Regions from separate parts of the Massilia sp. UYP32 genome, predicted to be linked through region 1. Evidence: predicted binding sites of a transcription regulator. Region 1 holds the regulator's gene; the other holds the start of a gene.

Region 1 (7,718 bases):
GCTTCGATGGAGTGCGGGGGAATGCGCAGGGCTTCGATCTGCGGGTCTGAGGGTGCTGCGTTCATGGGCGGCATTATACCTTCTCCTGTCACACGGCTGTCATAATTGGTGAGTTTCAAAAGCAAAAAAGCCGGGAGAACCCGGCTTTTTTGTGCACTGCTTTTACTTCAGTTCAGCATTCGCTTAGGCAGCTTCGCCCACGACAGCGATGGTGATTTCCGACACGACGTCGGTGTGCAGGGCGACTGCAACCGGGAATTCGCCGGTGGTCTTCAGCGGGCCGTTCGGCAGGCGAACGGCAGCTTTTTCGACCGGGAAGCCCTGCTTGGTCAGCGCTTCAGCGATGTCCGCGTTGGTGACCGAACCGAACAGACGGCCGTCGACGCCGGCCTTCTGGCCGATGGTGACGGTCAGGCCGCTCAGCTTGTCGCCTTGGGCTTGGGCGGCTGCCAGTTTCTCGGCGGCTGCTTTTTCCAGTTCGGCGCGCTTGGCTTCGAACTCGGCCACTGCCGACGCGGTAGCGCGGCGTGCCATCTTTTGTGGGATCAGGAAGTTACGTGCGTAACCATCCTTGACTTTGACGACGTCGCCCAGGTTGCCGACGTTGATAACTTTTTCCAACAGAATAACTTGCATGTTTTATCTCCAGGATATCTGACTGTCGTGACCGACGATTAACCGTGGTGCAGGTCGGTGTACGGCAGCAGCGCCAGGTAACGGGCGCGCTTGATGGCGGTGTCGACCTGACGCTGGTAGTGCGCCTTGGTGCCGGTCAGACGTGCTGGCATGATCTTGCCGTTTTCCTGGACGAAGTCCTTCAGGGTGTCGACGTCTTTGTAGTCGACCTGCTCAACGCCGGCGGCGGTGAAGCGGCAGAATTTCTTGCGCTTGAACAGCGGGTTCTGCTGCTTGCGCTTCAGTTTTTCTTTGGCTTTGTTTTTGTCGAACTTTTTACCGAATGCCATTTCGAGGCTCCTGTATATCTAAATTGCCGAACTAGGCGGCACTGAAATCAATGATGTGAAACACCAGGGCTTTGCTGTTGCGATTTTTTCGTGCGAGGAATCCATCGAAGCGGTAGCTGGCGCCGAGCTCGGCGTTTCCGAACCTGCCCGAAATCTCGCCCGCGGCGAACGCGGGAACTTCGAACTCGACCAGGCGATCGATCCCCGCCTCGCGCTGATGCGAACTGTGCATCAGGACGGCTGAAACGATCGGCACGCCGGCCGGGGTGTAGCGCAGGACATCACGCTCGGCGATGGTCGCCACGAGCTGGAGCTGGTTCACCCGGTTCTACTACTGCTTGCTACGAATTCCTGGAAAAAATCTTAGGCAGCGGCGGCCGGGGCAGCTGCAGGAGCGGCTGCTTCTGCACGGTGGCTCTTGGCTGCGTCTTCGCGCTGCACCGATTTCATCATCGGCGACGGTGCGGTTTCTGCTTTCTTCATCTTGACGGTCAGATGACGCAGAACGGCATCATTGAACTTGAATGCGGTTTCCAGCTCGACCAGGGTCTCGTTGTCGCACTCGATGTTCAGGCAGATGTAGTGAGCCTTTGGCAGCTTCTGGATCTGGTAAGCCATCTGGCGGCGGCCCCAGTCTTCCACGCGATGGATGTTACCGCCGCGGCTGGTCACCGTGGTCTTGTAACGCTCGATCATCGCCGGGACTTGCTCGCTCTGGTCCGGATGGACGATAAAAACGATTTCATAATGACGCATGCATTACTCCTTGAGGACGTTTTACATAAATGCCCACCTCGGCGTCAAGACGAGTGTGGGAAGGGAACAGCCAGCTAGTATAGCGTGAAATGGGCAAAAAGGGAACTTTGCTGTCAAGCGCCCCATCGCGGCGCCGCGCTCACTCGACAATTAGGCCCATGGACGCCCTGTTTTTTGTCTTGTGCGCGCTTTTTTTGCGCTTTTTCGTGTATATCACTTGCGTATAGCAGAATACTGTACAAAAATACAGTCTACCTCTACAACCCGTTGCTGCAAGATTATTTATGCTCAAGCTCACTGCAAGGCAAGAACAGATCCTTAACCTGATCAAGGAAGCGATCGAGAACACGGGTTTCCCTCCGACCCGGGCCGAAATCGCGGCCGAACTGGGCTTCCGTTCGGCCAATGCGGCCGAAGAACACCTGCAAGCCCTGGCGCGCAAGGGCGCGATCGAGATTTCGCCGGGCACTTCGCGCGGCATCCGCCTGGTCGGCGCCAGCGTCGAGCAGATCCCGATGCCGCCACCTTCCCTGATGTCGCTGCCGCTGGTCGGTCGCGTCGCCGCCGGCAATCCGATCCTGGCGCAAGAACACGTCGAAGCGACCTATAACGTCGACACCGCGATGTTCGCGGCGCGGCCCGACTTCTTGCTCAAGGTAAAAGGCTGGTCGATGCGCGACGCCGGCATCATGGATGGCGACTTTTTGGCGGTCAAGAAAATCGACAGCGCCAAGAACGGCCAGATCGTCGTCGCCCGCCTGGGCGAGGAAGTCACCGTCAAGCGCTACCGCAAGACCGGCGACCTGGTCGAACTGCTGCCCGAGAACCCCGACTTCAAGGTCATCGAAGTCACGCCCGACGAAGAGTTTGCGCTCGAGGGACTGGCGGTTGGGTTGATGCGCAGCTGGAACTGATCGACTTCACCTCTTGAGCACGCCGGCCTGCGGGCCGGCATTCACTATTATTGCTTGGCCTTGTTGACCACCGCATTATGCTGGTCCACGAAGGCCTCGGTCGCGCTGCGCCAGGCGGCGAAATCGGCCAATACCATCTTCGAATTGACTTTCGCTCCCTCGGCGATGTTCTGGCGCACCGCCTCCAGATAGGCGGTCGAGGCCTCGGTTTCCTGCTTGTTCATCAGCTTGGCGATGTCGGGCGGGATGCGCTTGGTCAGCGGCGACTGCGCGTTCAGGTTGGTCACCATCTTGTTGTAGCAATCCTGCCAGCTGGTCACGGCGTTGTTCACGCGCTCGATCTCTTCATTGATCTTCGACACCGCCGGGATGCGCGGCGACGGGCAGCGGTATTCGCCCGACTGCAGCTCGGCGCCATCGTAGCCCTTGATCCAGTAGTCGATCTCGGCGCGGCGAAGGACGCGCTGCTGCATGATCACGAGCGAGTCGGCGGCGACCTTATTGCCCTTGGCGGCCGACTTTTCGAACCACTCCTTCGCCTTTGCCTCGTCGACCGCGCCGGCTTCGCCATACCAGTACATCTGGCCCAGCTGCTGCTGGGCCTGTGGATTGCCGGCATTGGCCAGCTTGGTGTACAGCTTGAGCGCGCCCGCATAGTCCTTCTTCTCGAACAGGGCGTTGGCATCCTCGAGTTCGCCGGCGAAGGCGGCGCCACCGCTTGCGAAGGACACCGCGAGGAACAGGCAGGACAGGATTCGTTTCATGGGCATACCGTAAGGCTGGGCTGGTAAAAGTCCATGATAGCCGTGTTTTACGGCTGGGCTCAACCGCAAAAACGACGAGGCCGGCATTTGCCGGCCCCATCAGGACAGTTTTACCTGGCTTTACGCATCCAGCGCCTGGCGGAAGTCGCCGACCAGGTCGGCGGTGTCCTCGATGCCCACCGACACCCGGATCAGGCCTTCCGCGATGCCCATGCTGGCGCGCCGCTCGGGCCCCATCTCGAAGAATATCGTGTGCGCCACCGGAATCACCAGGGTGCGGTTGTCGCCCAGGTTCGAGGCCGGGATCGCCAACTTGAGGCGGTTCAGGTAATCGAACGGGTCGATCTCGTCCTTCAGCTCGAAGCTCAAGAGCGAGCCGCCGGAGCGAAACAGGGTCTCGACGATCGCGTGCTGCGGGTGCGAGGCCAGGCCCGGATAATGCACGGCGGCGACCCGGTCATCGGCTTCGAGCATCGTCGCCAGCGCCAGCGCATTGGCGCAGGTGCGCTCCATGCGCAGGGCCAGCGTCTCGGCGCCGACCGCGATGTGGTGCGCCGCTTCCGGCCCCAGCGCGGCGCCAAAGTCGCGCAGCGCCTTGGCCCGCAGCTGCGCCATGCCTTGCGCACTTGCTGTCTGCTTTCTGAAGTTCTGGGCGATGTTCGGATACGCGGCCCAGTCGAACAGGCCCGTGTCGGTCAGCGCGCCGCCCAGCGCGATGCCGTGGCCGCCGATCGACTTGGTCAGCGAATTGACCACCAGCCCGGCATGCACGTCCCTCGGACGGAACAGCCAGGGCGTGGTCATCGTGTTGTCGACCACGTACAGGATGCCGCGCGCGCGGCACAGTTCGCCGATGCGGGCCAGGTCCGCCACCTGCGTGCGCGGATTGGCGATGGTCTCGACGAACACCATACGGGTGTTCGGTTGCAGCGCCGCTTCCACCCGGGCCACGTCGGTGGCGTCGACGAAAGCGACGTCGACGCCCTGCCCCGCCACCGTCTGCCACAGGCTGTTGGTGTTCCCGAACAGGAAGCTCGACGAGACGATGTGGTCGCCGGCTTTCAGGAGCGCCTGGAACAGCGCGCCGATCGCCGCCATGCCGGTGCCGAAGCACAGGGTGGCGACGCCGTCTTCCATCCTGCTGATCTTGTCTTCCAGGGCCGACACCGTCGGGTTGCCCTGGCGGCCGTAGCGAAAGCCCGGCTCCTTGCCCTGGAATACCGACGCCAGCTGGCGCGCATCGGCATAGCCGAAGGCGACCGAGGTGTGCACCGGCTTGTGCAGCGAACCCTGCTCGATCGTCTTGCGGCGATCGTTGTGCAGGATGGTGGTCGTGAAACCGTAGTGCTTGTTATCCGACATGGTTTACTCGGCCGCCACCGGCGGATTCAGGTTGAGCTGGGTGCGCACCTTGTCCTCGGCGTCCTTCGACTTCGGATTGTGACGCGCCGATTCCTGGCGGTCCAGGTATTCGGGGGTCACGTCGCCGGTGACGTAGACGCCGTCGAAACACGAGGCCTCGAAGTTCTTCAGCGCCGGATTGACGTCCGAGATCGCGCGCTTGAGCGCGTCGACGTCCTGGTACACCACGCGGTCGGCCGTGATCTCGCGGCACACTTCCTCGACCGTGCGGCCATGGGCGATCAGCTCGTCGCGGGTCGGCATGTCGATGCCGTACACGTTCGGGTACAGCACCGGCGGCGCGGCCGAGGCGAAGAACACCTTGCGGGCGCCGGCTTCGCGCGCCATCTGCACGATCTCGCGGCTGGTGGTGCCGCGCACGATCGAATCGTCGACCAGCAGCACGTTCTTGTCCTTGAACTCGGAGCTAATCGCGTTCAGTTTCTGGCGCACCGATTTCTTGCGCATGCCCTGGCCCGGCATGATGAAGGTGCGGCCGATGTAGCGGTTCTTGATGAAGCCTTCGCGGTATTCGACGCCGAGCTTCAATGCCAGCTGGATCGCGGCCGGGCGCGAGGAATCGGGGATCGGCATCACCACGTCGATCTCGTCGACCGGGATCTCCTTGCTGACCTTGTCGGCCAGGTACTCGCCCATGCGCAGGCGGGTGGCGTACACCGAGGCGCCGTCGATCACGGAATCCGGACGGGCCAGGTAGACGAACTCGAAGGCGCACGGGTTGAGCGACGGGTTCTCGGCGCACTGGCGCTCGTGCAGCTGGTTGTTTTCGTCGATGAAGACCGCTTCGCCCGGCGCGATGTCGCGCACGAAACGGAAGCCCAGGCCCTCCAGGGCGACCGATTCGCTGGCCACCAGGTACTCGTTGCCCTGCTCGGTCTCGTTGACGCCCAGGCACAGCGGGCGGATGCCGAACGGATCGCGGAAGGCCAGCATGCCGTGGCCCGATATCTGCGCCACCACGGCGTAGGCGCCGCGCACGCGGCGGTGCACGGCGGCGACCGCCTTGAACACCGCATCGGCGTCGAGCGTATAGCCGTCGGCCGCTTCCTGCATCTCGTGGGCCAGCACGTTGAGCAGCACTTCGGAGTCGGAATCGGTGTTGATGTGGCGGCGGTCGTTGCGGAACAGCTCGTCCTTCAGCTGGGCCTGGTTGGTCAGGTTGCCGTTGTGGGCCAGCGTGATGCCGAACGGCGCATTGACGTAGAACGGCTGCGCTTCTTCCTCGCTCGACGAACCGGCGGTCGGGTAGCGGCAGTGGCCGATGCCGCTGTTGCCCGACAACGAACGCATATTGCGGGTGCGGAACACGTCCCGGACCAGGCCGTTGGCCTTGAACATCGAGAACATGCTGCTGTGATTGGTCGCAATGCCCGCCGCATCCTGGCCGCGGTGCTGCAGCAGCAGCAATGCGTCATACAGCAACTGGTTGACGGGAGAGTGAGAGACGACGCCGACGATGCCACACATGGTGTGCTCCTAAAAGCTTGAGTGCTTGATTACAGAAAAAAGTTCTACGACTGAGGAATGCTGGTCAAAAATTCACGTGCTGCGCCATGGCAGCGGGCAGGAAGGGCTTGACGGTACGGGCGCCGGTCTCGGCGATCGGCGACAACAGGGCCTCTTGCCAGAATGCCTGCTTCGGAATGTCCGTCATCCCACACAATATGACGCCGGCCAGCACGATTACAACGCCGCGCGCCAATCCAAACAATCCCCCGAGGCCGCGGTCCGCCAGCGAGAGCCCGGTGGCTTCCACCAGGGCGCCGATCGCCAGCGACAGCAGGCCCATCAGGATACGCACGCCCAGGAACAGCGCGATGAAGGCCACGATCAGGCGCGCCGTGTCGCCGGGAATCACTTCCGGCAGCAGCGGCGCGAGCCCGGCGCCATAGGCATTGGCCACCACGAAGGCGACGATCCAGCCCAGCAGCGACAGGATTTCCTTGACCAGGCCGCGCAGGGTGCTGATGACGACGGAAGCGATCAGCACGAACAGCACCAGGTAATCGAAAATCGTCACGCTTCAGAGCAAGATCAGAGCGGCACCATGGTGCCGGACAGGCCGATGCCGCCCAGCTTGGCGCGCACTTTCTCGGCTTCTTCCTTGCTGAACGGACCGATCCGCACACGGATCAGTTCGCCCGACTTCTGGGTGAACGACGCGATACCGGCGCCGCGCAGGCGCTCCTGCAATTCCGTGACCTTTTCCTGGCTGGCCAGGGCGGCGACCTGCACCACGAAGCGCGGCGCCGGGCCTTGCGCCTTCTGCGGCTCGGCCGGCTTGCCTTCGAGGATGGCCATGGCGCGCGCGGCGTCGTCCTTCGGCGCGGGCTTGGCGACCTGCTCGGCCTTCGGATGGGTCTCGGCCGGTTTCTTCGCTGGCTCGGGTTTCTTCTCGGGTTTCGGTTCCGGCTTCGGCTCGGGCTTCACCGGCTCGGGCTTCGGTTCGGCCTTCGGCTTCACCGGTTCGGGCTTCGGCTCGGGTTTTGGCTCCGGTTTCGGCGGCTCGGCCTGTTCCAGCATGCGCATCGGCGGCGGATCGTTGGCCGCCGGGGCCGTCACGCGGGCGTCGGTTGCGGGGACACCGGCCGCAGGGCCGGTGGCCGCAGGCGCCGGCTCGATGATCTCTTCGTCGCTGTCGACGCTGGCCATCGGCGCCACCTGCTCGGACGGCACCGGCAGCGGCGCTGCCTTGTCCTTGTCCGGGATGTGGATGGCGATGTCGGTGGCCAACGGCTTGGGCTCGGAATCGAGCAGCATCGGCAGCGCGACGACGGCCGCCAGGACCAGCGCGATGGCGCCGACGAGGCGGCGGCGGGCGCGCTTCTTTTCGGGCAGGATCGGGTCGCCGCGGCTGGTGCGGCGACCCGCCTCGCCCGCGGAACTTGCACGCTTGG
Region 2 (7,718 bases), on a different contig from region 1:
CGGCGACGACGCCCTCCAGGTGTTCGCCCGCACCGCGCGCGACGTGATGCGCGAGCACGAGACCATCGGCCGCCTGGGCGGCGAGGAATTCGCGATGATGCTGCCCGGCGCCGACATCGACGCCGCGATGCAGGCGGCCCAGCGCCTGCGCCAGGCGGTGCGCGCGGCCACCGTGATCACCAGCGGGCCGAGCTACACGATGACGGTCAGTATCGGCGTGGTGGTGCTCGATCCGAACGAAGACCTGAGCGCGGCGCTGGCGCGCGCCGACCATGCCTTGTATACGGCCAAGCGCGCGGGACGCGATCGGGTGGAAGCCGGGGATCCGGTGCGGCGCCGGGCGTGAACCGAAGACCGCAGATAAAACCAGGAACGGAAAAAGAAAAAGGGTCCGACGAATCGGACCCTTCTTCCTTGATGCTGGCGGAGCGGACGGGGCTCGAACCCGCGACCCCCGGCGTGACAGGCCGGTATTCTAACCAACTGAACTACCGCTCCGTTTACTCTGATCGTACCTTCGATCGACCATCGAGATGCTTTGGTGGGCGCTGAGAGGCTCGAACTCCCGACCTAATCCTTGTAAGGGATCCGCTCTACCAACTGAGCTAAGCGCCCATCTCGGTGGTTTCTATCTGACGCTTGTCATTGCGTCCGAAGAGGCCCGAATTATAGAGGGTGGCTTTCAAGGTCTGCAAGGGTTTTTCGAAAAAATATCAAAAACCTTTTTTCGACCCATGGCGGATGGACCGGAAGGCGGAGCCCGAGCCGGCACATCTGCATGTGTTGTAATCGCGGCGACACACGCGATATTTACTTGCCGTCGCACATGCCCATCACGGACAATACCGCCTTTGACAAGTCGGCAACCTTAAAAACATCGCAAAGATGTGCGCCTGAGATGCGCTGCCGAGGGCGGGTCATATCCGCTCGCGCACCCGGCGGGGGTAGCGTCCATAAGAAGAGGAACGGGGACATCGGTTCTTTTTTTAATCAACAGGAAACACTCCAATGACCAAGATGTCCAAGATGCACAAGCGCGTCATCCGCGCGCATGGCGCAATGCTGGCGCTGTCCGCCGCGTTGCCGATCGCACCGGCGTTCGCCCAGACGACCGAGTCCGACCAGTCCCTCCAGCTGCAATCCGTGACCGTGACGGCCCAGCGCCGCACCGAGAACATCCGCGACGTGCCGGTCTCCGTCACCGCCCTCAAGGGCGACAAGCTGGATGTGCTGGTCTCCGGCGGCGAAGACATCCGCCTGCTGGCCGGCAAGGTGCCGAGCCTGAACGTCGAATCGTCGAACGGCCGTACCTTCCCGCGCTTCTACATCCGCGGCTACGGCAACACCGACTTCAACACCTTCGCCTCGCAGCCGGTCTCGCTGGTGTACGACGACATCGTGCAGGAGAATCCGATCCTGAAGGGCTTCCCGATCTTCGACCTGGCCAGCGTCGAAGTGCTGCGCGGCCCGCAGGGCACCCTGTTCGGCCGCAACACCCCGGCCGGCGTCGTGAAATTCGAATCCGAAAAGCCGAACCTGAAGAAGGTCGAGGGCTACTACAACCTGTCGGCGGCCTCGCACTACACGATGAACGCCGAAGGCGCCGTCAACGTGCCGCTGTCGACCAATGTGGCGATGCGCGTGTCGGCCGTCGGCCAGCACCGTGACGACTACGTCAACAACTTCAGCGACGTCGCCAAGACCCGCAAGACCGGTGAACTGGACGGCTACAACGAGCACGCCGAACGCGTGCAGTTCTTGTACAGCAAGGACGGCTTCAGCGGCCTGCTGGGCTTCCACCAGCGCCAGACCAACGGCAGCGCGCGCCTGTTCCGCGCCAACCTGATCAAGAAGGGCAGCAACACCTTCGCCGACGGCACCGACCTGGACGACATCGTCACCAACGCCCAGAACTTCCAGAGCCTGAAGACCAACGGCATCAACCTGCGCCTGCAGTGGGACCTGGGCAACTACAAGCTGCACTCGATCACCGGTTACGAGCACATCATCGATTACTCGAGCCGCGGCGACATCGACGGCGGCACGCCGGCCGGCCCGGGCTTCATCCCGTTCCAGGTCGAGACCAACGGCTATATCGAGAACCTGGACCAGTACACCCAGGAATTCCGCCTCGAGTCGGCCTACGCCGGCCCGTTCAACTGGCAGGCCGGCCTGTACTTCTTCGACGAAGACGTGACTGGCGGCAGCGACAACTTCAACAGCACCACCTATGCGCGCACCTCGCGCCTGCGTTCGAACCAGAAGAACGAAGCCTGGGCCGCGTTCGCATCGGCAAGCTACGACCTGACCCCGGACTGGACCATCCGCGGCGGCCTGCGCTACACCAAGGACGAGAAGGAATTCCGCACCATCGAGGCGACCAACGTCGTCCAGATCGGCCCGTCGTCGGTGGAAGAGAGCAAGGACAAGATCAACTGGGACCTGTCGGCGACCTACAAGCTGACCCCGACCGTGAACGTCTACGGCCGCGCCGCCACCGGCTTCCGCGCACCGAGCATCGCCGCCGCCTCGGCCGAAGTGCCGATCACCGTGGCCGATTCGGAAACCATCAAGTCGTTCGAGCTGGGCGTGAAAGCCGACCTGTTCGACCGCCGCGCCCGCACCTCGTTCTCGATCTATGACTACACGATCGAAGACCAGCAGCTGACCGTGGTGGGTGGCAACTCGAACGTCAATCGCCTGATCAATGCCGACAAGACCAAGGGCAAGGGCGCCGAGTTCGACTTCGAAGCGGCCGTCAGCACCGCCCTGCGCGTGAGCGCCGGCGCCAGCTACAACTACACGCAGATCCGCGACGGCAGCCTGTCGGTGAACAAGTGCGCCCAGTGCACGGTCACCAACCCGCTGAACGCCTTTGGTCGCGTAGTCATCGACGGCAACCCGCTGCCGCAGGCGCCGCGCTGGACCTTCAACGCGACCGCCCGCTACGGCGTGCCGTTCCGTGACGGCGAGCTGTACGTCTTCACCGACTGGTCGTACCGCAGCAAGATCAACTTCTTCCTGTACGAGGCCACCGAGTTCACCGGCGCCCCGCTGACCGAAGGCGGCGTGCGCGTCGGCTACATCTTCGGCAACGGCAAGTACGAAGTCGCCGCGTTCGGCCGCAACATCCTCGACCAGCGCCGCATCACCGGCGCCATCGACTTCAACAACCTGACCGGTTTCACCAACGAGCCGCGCCAATGGGGTATGCAGTTCAAGGGCAATTTCTGATCGTTTGACAGTCAGTTCGCCTGAACCGAAGGGCCGCGCATTGCGCGGCCCTTTTTTTCGTTTTGCCCACGGTGCATGACACAAAAAACCAGAAGTGTTGCATGAATATTTATCTGCCAATTACACTATTCGCAATGCATACTTGTTCAACATCTTTATCATGGCACTAAATATTTTGCATATTTAACGATTTGCCGAAGAAATCATGTTTCTGCTGAATATGCCGAGTTAACCGTTGTATGCACGCCGAAAACGGTTGGAATTTATTCCTGCCAGTTCTTTTCTTCAAGCTAAGCTGAGTTTGCCGCCTCGAGACGGCACCGGCACCGCCGGTCCTACAACGACACAAGCGAGCCATCGCTTGACGGAAAACCTTGAAGAAGGAAGAACCATGAAGCAAACGCATTCGATTCATCCGACCGTGTTGAAGATGTGTGCAGCGGTCGCGCTGGCGCTGGGAGCCGGATCCGCCCTCGCGGCCGCCGACGCGAGCGGCAGCGGCGCGCCGCAGTTCGTCGTGGAGACAGACCGTATCATCGTGAAGTACCGCGACTCGAAGGCCGCCGCCAATGGCGCCGCGGCCCGGGTCGCCGGCCTGAGCAGCGACCGCAAGGCGAAGCTCGACCGCGCCGGCCAGCAGTTCGGCATGGTGGTCAAGGAAAGCCATGCCATCTCGACCGGCGCCCAGGTGTTCAAGCTGGACCGCCGGCGCCACCTGAAGGAAGTGGAATCGCTGGCCGCCGAGATGATGGCGCGCGACCCGTCCATCGAGTACGCCGAGCCGGACCGCATCATGACCCATATGGCGACGCCGACCGACCCGCGCTACACCGACCAGTGGCATTACTATGAAACCGCCGGCGGCCTGCGCCTGCCGACCGCCTGGGACAAGTCGACCGGCAGCGGCGTGGTGGTGGCGGTGATCGATACCGGCTACCGCCAGCACGCCGACCTCTCGGGCCAGCTATTGGCCGGCTATGACTTCATCAGCACCGCCACCATCGGCAACGACGGCAACGGCCGCGACAGCGACGCCAGCGATCCGGGCGACGCCGTGGTGGCCGGCGAATGCGGCAACGGCCAGCCGACCCGCGACCAGGGTTCGAGCTGGCACGGCACCCACGTCGCCGGCACGGTGGCGGCGCGCACCAACAACGGCACCGGCGTGGCGGGCGTGGCCTACAACGCCAAGATCGTCCCGGTGCGCGTGCTCGGCAAGTGCGGCGGCTATACCTCGGACATCGCCGACGCGATCACCTGGTCGTCGGGCGGCAGCGTGTCGGGCGTGCCGGCCAATGCCAACAAGGCGCGCGTGCTGAACCTGTCGCTGGGCGGCGGCGGCGCCTGCGGCGCGACCACCCAGAACGCCATCAACGGCGCCCGCTCGCGCGGCGCGGTGGTGGTGGTCGCCGCCGGCAACGACGCCGTCAACGTCAGCAACGCCAGCCCGGCCAACTGCTCGGGCGTGATCGCGGTGGCGGCCACCGGCCGCACCGGCGGGCGCGCTTCCTACTCGAACTACGGCACCCTGATCGACGTGGCGGCGCCGGGCGGCGACGGCGCCTATGGCGTGCTGTCGACGCTGAACACCGGCACCACCGCGCCGGCCTCGGACAGCTATGCGGCCTACCAGGGCACCTCGATGGCCACGCCGCACGTGGCCGGCGTGGCGGCGCTGATGCTGGCGCTGAACACCAACCTGACGCCGGACGACATCGAGTCGAAACTGAAATCGACGGCGCGCGCCTTCCCGGCCAGCTGCTCGGGTTGCGGCACCGGCATCGTGGACGCCACCGCGGCGGTCAATGCGGCCACCACCGGCGGCACCGCGGCCACGACCCTGGCCGAGAGCGAGGCGAACAACACCATCGCCACCGCCGACCTGGTCACCGTCGGCAACACGACCGTGAACGGCAACCTCGGCTCGACCACCGACACGGATTACTTCCGCGTCGACCTGCCGGCGGGTAAAACGCTGAGCGCGGTCCTGACCCCGGGCCTCTCCAATGCCGACTACGACCTGTACGTGTATAACGCATCGGGTTCGCAGCTGGGCACCAGCCAGAACGGCGTCGGCGCGGTGGACAGCGTCAGCTCCAGCAATACGGGCACCAGCGCGGCGACCCGCTACGTGCGCGTGACCTACTACAGTGGCGGCACCGGCGCCACCAATGGCAAATACACGCTGAAGCTTAGCTGGTAATACCTGGGTGGACGGCCTGGCCGTCCACCCAGTGCTGCAGCGGCTTGCGCCAAACGGCATTTCGGACGATACTGTATGCAATTACAGTATCGTCCCCATCCCGCATATCGCACCATGGGGCGGCATCCAGCGTGAACGCCCCGGTCCGAAAAATCATCCACTGCGATTGCGATTGCTTTTATGCGTCGGTCGAGATGCGCGACGATCCGCTGCTGCGCGGCCGTCCGCTGGCGGTGGGCGGCCGGCCCGACCAGCGCGGCGTGGTCGCCACCTGCAACTACGAGGCGCGGCGCTACGGCATCCATTCGGCGATGGCCACCGCCACCGCCATCAAGCTGTGTCCCGATCTGCTGGTGATCCCGCCGGCGATGGAAAAATACCGTATCGCCTCACGCCAGATCATGGCGATCTACCAGGACTACACCGAGATCGTCGAGCCGCTGTCGCTCGACGAAGCCTACCTGGACGTCACCGATTCCCCCCACTGCAAGGGCAGCGCGACCCTGATCGCGCAAGAGATCCGGCGCCGCATCTTCGAGACCGTCGGCATCACCGCCTCGGCCGGCGTGGCGCCGAACAAGTTCGTGGCCAAGATCGCCAGCGACTGGAACAAGCCGGACGGGCTGTTCCTGGTGCGCCCTGACGAAGTCGACGCCTTCGTGGCGGCGCTGCCGGTCAAGAAGCTGCACGGCGTGGGTAAGGTGACGGCGGAAAAGATGAACCGCCTGGGCCTGCAGACCTGCGCCGACCTGCGCGCCTGGAGCATGGACCAGCTGCAGGAACACTTCGGCAGCTTCGGCGCGCGTTTATACGACCTGAGCCGCGGCGTCGATCACCGCGAAGTGAACGTCTCGCGCGAGCGCAAGTCGATCAGCACCGAAGAGACCTTTACGCCCGATGTGCCCGACCTGGCCGGCTGCCTGGCCTTGCTGCCCGATTTATATGAGCACTTGCTGGGCCGGATCAAGCGCGCGAATGCCGAAAAATTCATCAACAAGTTGTTCGTGAAAATCAAATTCTCGGATTTCCAGCAGACGACGGTCGAGTGCGTAGGCTATGCGCCACATATTCCGACCTATGCGCGCCTGATGGAGACCGGCTGGGCTAGAGCCAGCCGCCCGGTGCGCCTGCTGGGCGTGGGCGTGCGCCTGGGCGACACCGAAACCATCGAGCAGCTGCGGCTGTTCGACGACGTTCTGGACGATTCGATAAGGTCCTGAGCTTTTTATGCGACGTTGCCATATAGCAGCGTAGAATATCGATCCTTTGAAATACTGACACAACCGGATAACCTATGTGGTTCAAGAATCTACAGATTTACCGTCTGCCGGCCCCATGGGCCTATACCCCTGAACAACTGGAACAAGCCCTCGAGCCGCAGAGCTTCGTGCCTGCCAGCAGCAATGAATTGCTGCGCCAGGGCTGGGACAAGCCGCGCCCGAACGGCGGCCTCGTCCACGTGGTCAACAAGCAGATGCTGATCATGCTGGGCACCGAAAAGAAGTTGCTGCCGGCATCGGTCATCAACCAGGTGGCCAAGGCCAAGGCAGCCGAGCTGGAAGAGCAGCAAGGCTTCCCGCCAGGCAAAAAGGCAATGAAAGAACTGAAGGAACGCGTGGCCGACGAACTGCTGCCGCGCGCCTTCACCCTGCGCAGCAACGTCTGGACCTGGATCGACCCGGTCAATGGCTGGCTGGTGGTCGATGCGGCGAGCCCGGCGAAGGCCGACGACATCGTCAAGCTGCTGCTCAAGGCCGTCGACAAGATGCCGCTGGAATCGCTGCGCGTCCAGAAATCGCCGGTCGCCGTGATGACCGGCTGGCTGGAAGCCGATGAAGCGCCGTACGGCTTCACGATCGACCAGGACACCGAGCTGCGTGCGACCGGCGAAAGCCGCGCTGCGGTGCGCTACGTGAAGCACACGCTGGAACCGGACGACATCCGCCGCCACATCGCGGCCGGCAAGCAGTGCACCCGCCTGGCCATGACCTGGAACGACCGCATCAGCTTCGTGCTGACCGAGTCGCTGGCGATCAAGGGCATCAAGCCGCTGGACGTGATCAAGGAAGGCGAAAGCCCGACCTATAGCGACGACGAGCGTTTCGACAACGACATCGTGCTGATGACGGGCGAGCTGGCCAAGTTGCTGGCCGACGTGGTCGAGGCGCTGGGCGGCGAAGCCAAGGCGTAATTGACGGCCCGCTAAGGTGATGTGGGGTGGACGGCTTGCCGTCCACCCCACAATATTTAACGGATCACATCATTTCGCCGCCGCGACTTC

The links. The regulator LexA, encoded in region 1, represses DNA repair genes until DNA is damaged. The targets are predictions, from matches to a motif close to ACTGTATNNNNATACAGT.
Region 2: dinB (DNA polymerase IV) is a predicted target of LexA. The motif match lies at 5,508-5,525, and genes of this name have one in related genera.

Annotation. Positions count from the first base shown of each region.
Region 1 covers NZ_JBNDIK010000009.1:171,139-178,856, forward strand. Annotated here, with positions in the region: gene ABIB42_RS09330 (replicative DNA helicase) at 1-74, opposite strand, end outside; gene rplI (50S ribosomal protein L9) at 184-636, opposite strand; gene rpsR (30S ribosomal protein S18) at 675-965, opposite strand; gene priB (primosomal replication protein N) at 997-1,287, opposite strand; gene rpsF (30S ribosomal protein S6) at 1,329-1,721, opposite strand; gene lexA (transcriptional repressor LexA) at 2,006-2,635, shown strand; gene ABIB42_RS09360 (tetratricopeptide repeat protein) at 2,683-3,399, opposite strand; gene ABIB42_RS09365 (cystathionine gamma-synthase family protein) at 3,520-4,761, opposite strand; gene purF (amidophosphoribosyltransferase) at 4,765-6,288, opposite strand; gene ABIB42_RS09375 (CvpA family protein) at 6,353-6,841, opposite strand; gene ABIB42_RS09380 (SPOR domain-containing protein) at 6,856-7,718, opposite strand, start outside.
Region 2 covers NZ_JBNDIK010000008.1:119,250-126,967, reverse strand. Annotated here, with positions in the region: gene ABIB42_RS08305 (GGDEF domain-containing protein) at 1-346, shown strand, start outside; tRNA gene ABIB42_RS08300 (tRNA-Asp) at 422-498, opposite strand; tRNA gene ABIB42_RS08295 (tRNA-Val) at 540-615, opposite strand; gene ABIB42_RS08290 (TonB-dependent receptor) at 1,009-3,234, shown strand; gene ABIB42_RS08285 (S8 family peptidase) at 3,626-5,437, shown strand; gene dinB (DNA polymerase IV) at 5,542-6,657, shown strand; gene ABIB42_RS08275 (recombination-associated protein RdgC) at 6,732-7,628, shown strand; gene ABIB42_RS08270 (catalase) at 7,698-7,718, opposite strand, start outside.